DNA from 2 places in the Amnibacterium soli genome. Region 1 is predicted to be linked to the other one. Evidence: predicted binding sites of a transcription regulator. Region 1 holds the regulator's gene; the other holds the start of a gene.
The links. The regulator HrcA, encoded in region 1, represses chaperone genes, less so after heat shock. The targets are predictions, from matches to a motif close to TTNGCACTCGNNNNNNNCGAGTGCNAA.
Positions count from the first base shown of each region.

Region 1 (4,404 bases):
GCTTGCCGGCCTCGCGGACGATCGACGCCCAGCGGGCGACGCCGCTGTCGACCTTCCCGCCGGTCCACCGGGTGACGCTGCGGGCGGCCGACCACGGCACGACGGCCGCGACGCCGAGCTCGGTCGCCGCCTGGATCGCGGCCTCGTCCCGCCCGCCCTTGGCGAGCGCCTGCACGAGCACGACGCGCGGCGCGGGTGCGGGCTCCTCGCGGAGCGCCAGCACGGCCAGCTCGACGAGGTCTCGGCCCACCGCGGTCGCCTCGGCGTCCGCGACGCGGCCGCGCCCGTCACCGACGACGATCCGCTCCCCCACCCGCAGCCGCGAGACCTGAGCGGCGTGCCGCGCCTCCTCCCCCGTCAGCCGCGCGGCGTCCGCGGTCAACGAGGAGGCGAGGTAGAAGTGCGCCACCGCCGCCCGATCAGACGCCGAGGAAGCGGTCGCGCAGCTTCGCGAAGAGCCCCTGCTGGAAGTGCGAGAACTGCGGCGCCTTCTGCTTGTTCCGGCCCGCCAGCTGCCGCACCAGCTCGGTCGCCTTCGCGTCGAGCTTCGTCGGAGTGACCACCTGCACGCCGATCCGCAGGTCGCCGCGGCCCGCGCCGCGCAGGCGGGTGATGCCGCGATCGGGCACCGTGATGACCTCGGCGCTCTGCGCGCCGGGCTTCACCTCCACCTCGACCGGGCCGTCGAGCGCCTCCAGCGTCGCCGTGGTGCCGAGGATCGCGTCCGTCATCTGCACCTCGAGCGTCGCGAGCAGGTCGTCGCCCGCACGGCTGAACACGTCGTGGTGCCGCACCTTGATCTCCAGGTACAGGTCGCCGGCGGGGCCGCCCGCCTGGCCGACCTCGCCCATGCCGGCCATCTGCAGGCGCAGGCCCGTCTCGACGCCGCCGGGGATGTCGACCGGGATCGTCGTGCGGGCGCGCACGCGGCCCTGGCCCGCGCAGTTCGAGCAGGGGTGCGGGATCACGGTGCCGTAGCCGCGGCAGACGGTGCAGGGCGTCGAGGTCATGACGTTGCCGAGCAGGGAGCGGACGGCGCGCTGGATCTGGCCGCTGCCGTGGCAGATGTCGCAGGTCGCGAGCGACGTGCCCGGCTGCGTGCACGCGCCGTGGCAGACGTCGCAGAGCACCGCGGTGTCGATCTCGAGGTCGCGGTGCGTGCCGAAGACGACGTCCTCGAGGTCGATCTCGACCCGCAGGAGCGCGTCCTGCCCCCGCTCCTGCCGCGACTTCGGGCCGCCGCGCATCCCGCCGCCGAAGAACGACTCGAAGATGTCGCCGAAGCCGAACTGCTGCCCGCCCTGCGAGCCGCCCATGTCGTACTCCTGCCGCTGCCGCGGGTCGGAGAGCACGTCGTAGGCGTGGGTCACGTCCTTGAACTTCTCGGCCGCGTCCGCGCCCGGGTTCACGTCCGGGTGCAGCTGGCGCGCGAGCCGGCGGTACGCCTTCTTGATGTCGTCGGCGGAGGCGTCGCGTGCGACGCCCAGCACTTCGTAGTGGTCAGCCACGTGGGCCCTCCTCGTCGCCGCACCCTGCTGCGGCGGCACGTTCTCGGCCGCGGTCCGCGGCCTCGTGGATCACTCCTCGCCGAGGAGCTTCGACAGGTAGCGCGCCACCGCTCGCACGGCGGCGATGTTGCCCGAGTAGTCCATGCGGGTCGGACCGAGCACGCCGATCCGCGCGACCTCGCCGGCGGACGACCGGTAGCCGCCCGCCAGGATCGACGTCTCCGCGAGCCCGACCAGCGGGTTCTCCCGGCCGATCGAGACGGAGACGCCGCGTTCGTCGAGCTCCATCTCGCGGAAGAGGCGCAGCAGCACGACCTGCTCCTCGATCGCCTCGAGCACGGGCAGGATGCTGCCCGGGAAGTCCCGCTCGGTGCGGGCGAGGTTGGCGGTGCCGGCGAGGATCAGGCGGTCCTGGCGGTCGTCGACCGTCGCGGACAGCGCGGCGCCGATGCGCTCGAGCACCGTCCTGCGCGGCGCGGGCAGCGTCTCGGCGAGCGACTGCAGCGTCGCGGGCACGTCGGCGAGCAGCCGGCCGACGAGCACGCCGTTGATCCGGGCGCGCAGCTCGGCGAGGGCGACGTCGTCGACCAGCGGCTGGTCGTCGCCCTGCGGCAGCTCGACGACCTTCTGGTCGACCCGCCCGGCGTCGGTGATCAGCACGACGAGCAGCCGGCTCGGCGACAGCAGCACCAGCTCGACGTGCCGCACGTAGGAGCGGGGTACCACCGGTATCTGCACCAGGGCGACCTGGTTCGTCAGCTGCGACAGCATGCGGACCGTGCGCGCGAGCACGTCGTCGAGGTCGGCGCCCTCCTCCAGGAAGGTGCGGATCGCCATCCGCTGCGCGGTGGTCATCGCGCGCACCTCGGCGAGGTGGTCGACGAACATGCGGTAGCCCTTGTCCGTCGGCACGCGGCCGGAGGAGGTGTGCGGAGCGGCGATCAGGCCGTCCTCCTCGAGCGCCGCCATGTCGTTCCGGATCGTGGCGGCCGAGACGCCGAACGAGTAGCGGTCGACGATCGTCTTCGACCCCACCGGCTCCCGCGAGGCGACGTAGTCCTGCACGATGGCCCGCAGGACGTCGAGTCCGCGCTCCGAGACCATCGCGCACCTCCCGCCTGGCACTCCTTGCACCGGACTGCCAATTCTAAACCCGACCGCCGACGAGCCTGGCATCGCACGCGGGCCTGTCGATAGCCTGAACGCCGTTCCAGCGGTGCGGCGAGCGCGCCGCTCGAGGTCAGGAGCACGCGATGCGGGAGTCCCGGCCGACGGTCGCGGCGGCACCGCTGCCGCCCGCGGACGAGACGCTCTGGTCGACGCTCGCGCACTTCGGCACCGTCGTCGGCTTCCTGCCGTCCCTGCTGATCCTCCTCCTCGTGGGCCCGCGCAGCGCCCGGGTGCAGGAGGAGGCGGGGAGGGCCCTGGACTTCGCGCTGACGGCCTGCATCGCACTGGTCGCGCTGTGGGTCCTGGGCGCCGCGGCCGGCGGCGTCGCGTCGATCGTGCCCCGCGGCGCCGACCTGCCGTTCCTGCTGCTCGGCTTCCTCATCGGGCTCGTCGCGTTCGGCGGCTGGGTGCTCGTGGTCGCGCTCTCGATCGCCGCCGCGGTGCGGGTGCACCACGGCGCCTCGTTCCGCTACCCGTTCTCGCTGCGCCTCGTCGAGCGGCTGGATCCCGTCAGGAGACGACCGCGACCGATGGCCGCACCCCCGCCTCCGCCCCGGCGCAGCCGCTCAGCCCGAGCGACGAGCGGACGTGATCGACCCTGATCACGTCGGCTCGCCATCGCCTTCATCAGGTGACCGCCTCGCCGCATCCGCCCGGGCGGATGCGGCAGGCTCGCCGTCCGCACATCGAGAGGAACCCGTGAGCGACTACCAGACCCCCTCCGTCACGCCGCGACCCCTGCAGCCGAGCGACGAGCGCATGTGGGCGATGTTCACGCACCTCAGCGCGCTCGTGGGCATCGTGGTCGGCGCCGGCTTCGTCGGCTGGCTCGGCCCGCTGATCATCTTCCTGGTCTTCAAGGACCGCAGCGCCTTCGTGGCGGAGCACGGGAAGGCGACGCTGAACTTCCAGATCACGATGCTCGTCGCCGCGTTCGTCGCCGCGCTGCTGTGGATCGTGCTCGTCGGGTTCCTGATCACCGCCGCGATCTACGTGATCGTGATCGTGTTCTCGATCATCGCGACGGTCGCCGCCAGCCGTGGCGAGCGGTACGTCTACCCGCTCACCATCCGCTTCATCAAGTAGGGGCGGAGCCCTCGGCGGGCAGGAGGCGGCGGACGACGCCGTCCGCCAGCAGCCGGCCCGAGCGCGTCAGCACGACGCGGCCCGCGAACGCCGGCCCCGCCTCCACGAGCCCGTCGGCGAGCAGCCCGGCGATCGCCCGCCGTCCCCCGGTGTCAAGGCGGTCGACGGGCATGCCGTCCGCGAGGCGGGTCTCGAGCAGCACCCGCTCGACCGCGCGGGTCGCGTCGTCGAGCGTCTCCCGGCCCGCGGCCGGCGAGCCGCCCGCGGCGATCCGCTGCGCGTACGCCGCCGGGTGCTTCACGTTCCACCACCGCACGCCGCCGACGTGGCTGTGCGCGCCGGGCCCGACGCCCCACCAGTCCTCGCCCGTCCAGTAGGACAGGTTGTGCCGCGACCGCGCGCCGTCGTGCCGCGCCCAGTTGCTCACCTCGTACCAGCCGTAGCCGGCGGCCGCGAGGCGCTCGTCGGCCAGCTCGTACATGTCGGCCTGCAGGTCGTCGTCCGGCGCCGGCACCTCGCCGGACCGGATCCGGCGCGCGAGCGCGGTGCCGTCCTCGATGATCAGCGCGTACGCCGACAGGTGGTCGGGCTCGAGCGCGAGCGCCGTGTCGAGGCTGCGCCGCCAGTCGTCGAGCGACTC
Region 1 covers NZ_BAABLP010000002.1:809,820-814,223, forward strand. The annotation lists gene ABEA53_RS07850 (16S rRNA (uracil(1498)-N(3))-methyltransferase) at 1-409, opposite strand, end outside; gene dnaJ (molecular chaperone DnaJ) at 420-1,508, opposite strand; gene hrcA (heat-inducible transcriptional repressor HrcA) at 1,578-2,612, opposite strand; gene ABEA53_RS07865 (magnetosome magnetite crystal formation protein family) at 2,762-3,280, shown strand; gene ABEA53_RS07870 (DUF4870 domain-containing protein) at 3,378-3,764, shown strand; gene hemW (radical SAM family heme chaperone HemW) at 3,757-4,404, opposite strand, start outside.

Region 2 (4,404 bases), on a different contig from region 1:
GACGATCAGCCCGACGAAGGCGGCGCCGAGGAACACCCCGCCGCGGACGGTGAGGCGCACGGTCCTGAGGCCGGCCAGCGGCTGCATCGCCGCCATCTACTGCAGCGGGACCGGCGTGGAGGAGACGACCTGGCGGACGATGCGGGTGGCCGCGACGACCTGCCCCTCCCGGGCGTCCACACCGGTGCGCCGCAGCACGAGGCGGTGCGCGAGCACGTCGACCGCGAGCGCGTCGATGTCGTCCGGCAGCACGAAGTCGCGCCCGTCGATCAACGCGGTGGCCTTCGCCGCGCGCAGCAGCTGCAGGCTCGCCCGCGGGCTGGCGCCGAGCCGCACCTCGGCGTGGCCGCGGGTCGCGCCCACGATGCGCAGCACGTACGTCTCGACCGCCGGGGAGACGTACACGTCCCGCGCCTGCGCGGCGAGCGACGCGAGCGCGCCAGTGGACAGCACGGGCTGCAGCCGGTCGATGGGGTCGAGGCGGCCGTGGGAGCGGAGCATCGCCCGCTCCGCCTGCTCGTCGGGGTACCCCATCGAGATGCGGGCCATGAAGCGGTCGCGCTGCGCCTCGGGGAGCACGTAGGTGCCCTCCATGTCGACGGGGTTCTGCGTCGCGACGACGAGGAAGGGGTCCGGCAGCGGCCAGGTCGAGCCGTCGACGGTGACCTGCCCCTCCTCCATGCACTCGAGCAGGGCCGCCTGCGTCTTCGGCGAGGCGCGGTTGATCTCGTCGCCGATGACGACGTTCGCGAACACGGCGCCCGGCTTGAACTCGAACCGCGCCGAGGACTGGTCGAACACGGACGCGCCGGTCACGTCGGAGGGCAGCAGGTCGGGCGTGAACTGGATGCGGCTGATCGTGCCGCCCGTCGCGCGGGCCAGCGCCTTCGCGAGCATCGTCTTGCCGACGCCGGGCACGTCCTCGATGAGCAGGTGCCCGCCGGCGAGCATGACGGCGAACGCGGAGCGGATCACGTCGTCCTTGCCGTCGATCACGGTCGCGACGGCTGCGACGACCTCGTCCGCGGTCGAGCGCACCGACTCGGCGCCTCGGGAGTCGAGCGTGATTCCGTCCGTCATGGCGCCTTCCGTACCGAGCGATTCGCGATCACCATAAGCGAGTTCCGCCGCTGCGCAGCGCGAACGGGGAGGTCCCACCGTTACCTCTCCGTGATCGCACGCCGCTCGCTAGGGTGAGCGCCGTGACGGACGCCTCAGACGCCCACTGGGTGCTCACGTTCGTGTGCATCGACCGGCCCGGGATCGTGCATGCGCTGTCCGGGGCGATCGTGGCCGCGGGCGGCAACATCACGGAGAGCCAGCAGTTCTCCAGCCACGACACCGGGCGCTTCTTCCTCCGCCTGCAGGTGCAGTCGCCGTCGACCGCGCAGCAGTTCGCCGCGCACCTCGTGCCCGTGGCGAGCCGGTTCGACGCGGAGTGGCGCCTCGACCGCGTCGCCCGCCCCGTGCGCACCCTCGTGCTGGTCTCGAAGGCGGGTCACTGCCTGAACGACCTGCTGTTCCGCAGCCACTCCGGCCAGCTGCCGATCGAGGTGCCGCTCGTGCTCGGCAACCACGCGACGCTCGAGGGGCTCGCGGGCTTCTACGACGCGCCCTTCGAGCACCGCGCGGTCACGTCGCCGGAGACGAAGGCGCTGTTCGAGGAGCGCGTGGTCGCGGCGGTCGAGGAGCACGACATCGAGCTCGTCGTGCTCGCCCGCTACATGCAGATCCTCTCCCCCGAGCTCTGCGCGCGCCTCGCCGGTCGGGCCATCAACATCCACCACTCGTTCCTGCCGGGCTTCAAGGGCGCCAACCCGTATCGGCAGGCGCACGCCCGCGGCGTGAAGCTGATCGGCGCGACCGCCCACTTCGTGACCGAGGACCTCGACGAGGGCCCGATCATCGAGCAGAACGTGATCCGCGTCGACCACAGCGCGGACCCCCACGAGCTCGTGCGCATCGGGCAGGACGAGGAGAGCCGCACCCTCACGCAGGCGGTCCGCTGGTTCGCGGAGCACCGCGTCCTGCTCGACGGCCGCCGCACCATCGTCTTCCGCTGAACTCACCGCCTTCGATCCGCAGGGAGATCGAAGGCAGTGCCGCTTCGCAGCGCTGAACGCGCTGCGGTACGCGGCGGATGGTCGCGTCCGCGGGCGGTCGCCCGAGTCGACTGTTCCAAGCGGATTCTCGGGTTCGAAAGGCTTGGCACTCGTTGGGGGCGAGTGCTAATTTCTGTCATGTTGAGCCCGGTCGGCTCAACTTCGAGAACTCATCGCAGCCACGACTGGAAGGACGACACCATGGCGATGAACTTCGACCCGTTCCGCGAGCTGGACCGGATGACCTCGGCGCTCCTCGACAGCCGCCAGGGCCCGCAGCTGATGCCGATGGACCTCTACCGCGACGGGGACCACTACGTGCTCGCCGCCGATCTGCCCGGCATCGACCCCGGCTCGGTCGACATCGACGTCGACGGGCAGCTGCTGACCGTCCGCGCCGAGCGCACGATGCGCACGGCGGAGGGCGTGAAGTGGCTCGCGCAGGAGCGTCGCGGCGGCTCGTTCCTGCGTCAGCTCAGCCTGGGGCAGGGCGTCGACACCGAGCACATCGCGGCGACCTACGAGAACGGCGTGCTGACCGTGACGATCCCGGTCAGCGAGCGCGCGAGGCCCCGCAAGGTCGAGGTGGTCGCCGGCGGCTCGTCCGGCCGGCAGCACGCCGTCGAGGCCTGATCGGGCTGGAGCGCGGAGGGCCCGCCGCGTCTCGCGGCGGGCCCTCCGCACGTCCCGCTACGCGAGGGGGTCGAACTCGTCGAGTGCCGGGCCCGGGTCGTCGTCGCCGATGATGAACGTGGTGCGCACGCGGATGCGGTGCTCGAGGTCCGCGACCGCGTCCGCCACGTCCGTCTCGAAGACCTCGTCCTCCGCCCAGGCCGTGATCTGGCTCGCCGGCCCGATGAGGACCGTGATGGGCTCGATGAGCCCCGCCTCCGTCCGGCCCGGGATCGTGACGGTGTCCGACGAGTCGCCGTCGGCGAGCAGCCGCGCATACTCCAGCACGAGGTCGGCGAGGTGGTCGTCGGTCCCGAAGGTCTGCTCCGCGTAGGCGACGCGCTTCACTCGCGGGTCTTCACATCCGGCTCCGGCAGCAGGCGCAGCCCGGTCGGCTGGTTCGCCAGCTCCCGCAGCTGTCGCAGCCACTCCCGGTTCACCGCCGGATCGCGGCTCCCCGCGTACTTGAAGACGATCGGCACTCCCGGGGAGATCCAGAGCGAGCCGTGCCCGTCGCCCACGCCGGGCTCGTCCCGCCACGTGAACGAGAACGACTCGTGCGCCCGCAGCTTCGCGTAGATCACGAGCTGCAGGTGCGCGAGCGCCCGGTCGTCGACCGGGATGGTGACGTTCGTCCCGTAGATCAACGACCCCATGCGGACTCAGCCCAGCCGGGTGCGGAGGTTCTCGGTGATCGACGCGAGGAACTCCTCCGTCGTCTCCCACTTCTGATCCGGGCCGACGAGCAGCGCGAGGTCCTTCGTCATGGACCCGCCCTCGACGGTCTTCACGACGACGTCCTCGAGGGTGTCGGCGAAGTCGATGAGGGCCTGGTTGCCGTCGAGCTTGCCGCGGTGCTGCAGGCCTCGGGTCCACGCGTAGATGGAGGCGATCGGGTTGGTCGACGTCGGCTTGCCGGCCTGGTGCTGGCGGTAGTGCCGGGTCACCGTGCCGTGGGCGGCCTCCGCCTCGACGATCTTCCCGTCGGGCGTCGTCAGCACGCTGGTCATCAGGCCGAGCGAGCCGAAGCCCTGCGCGACGGTGTCGGACTGCACGTCGCCGTCGTAGTTCTTCGTGGCCCAGACGTAGCCGCCCTCCCACTTCAGCGCCGACGCGACCATGTCGTCGATCAGGCGGTGCTCGTAGGTGAGGCCGGCGGCGTCGAAGCGCTCCTTGAACTCGGTCTCGTAGATCTCCTGGAACAGGTCCTTGAAGCGACCGTCGTAGGCCTTGAGGATCGTGTTCTTCGTGGAGAGGTAGACCGGGTAGTTCCGGGCGAGGCCGTAGTTGAGGCTCGCGCGGGCGAAGTCGCGGATCGACGCGTCGAGGTTGTACATCGCCATGGCGACGCCGCCGCCCGGGGCCTGGAAGACCTCGAAGGACTGGGCCTCGCCGCCGTCCTGCGGCTGGAAGCTGATGGTCAGGGTGCCGGGGCCGTCGAAGACGAAGTCGGTGGCGCGGTACTGGTCGCCGAACGCGTGGCGGCCGACGATGATCGGCTTGTTCCAGCCCGGGACCAGTCGCGGGATGTTCGAGATGATGATCGGTTCGCGGAAGATGACGCCGCCGAGGATGTTGCGGATGGTGCCGTTCGGGCTCCGCCACATCTTCTTCAGGCCGAACTCCTCGA
Region 2 covers NZ_BAABLP010000004.1:470,599-475,002, reverse strand. The annotation lists gene ABEA53_RS11890 (DUF58 domain-containing protein) at 1-96, opposite strand, end outside; gene ABEA53_RS11885 (AAA family ATPase) at 97-1,080, opposite strand; gene purU (formyltetrahydrofolate deformylase) at 1,203-2,063, shown strand; gene ABEA53_RS11875 (Hsp20/alpha crystallin family protein) at 2,304-2,735, shown strand; gene ABEA53_RS11870 (hypothetical protein) at 2,793-3,122, opposite strand; gene ABEA53_RS11865 (DUF7882 family protein) at 3,119-3,430, opposite strand; gene ABEA53_RS11860 (NADP-dependent isocitrate dehydrogenase) at 3,437-4,404, opposite strand, start outside.
Region 2: ABEA53_RS11875 (Hsp20/alpha crystallin family protein) is a predicted target of HrcA. The motif match lies at 2,206-2,232, and genes of this name have one in related genera.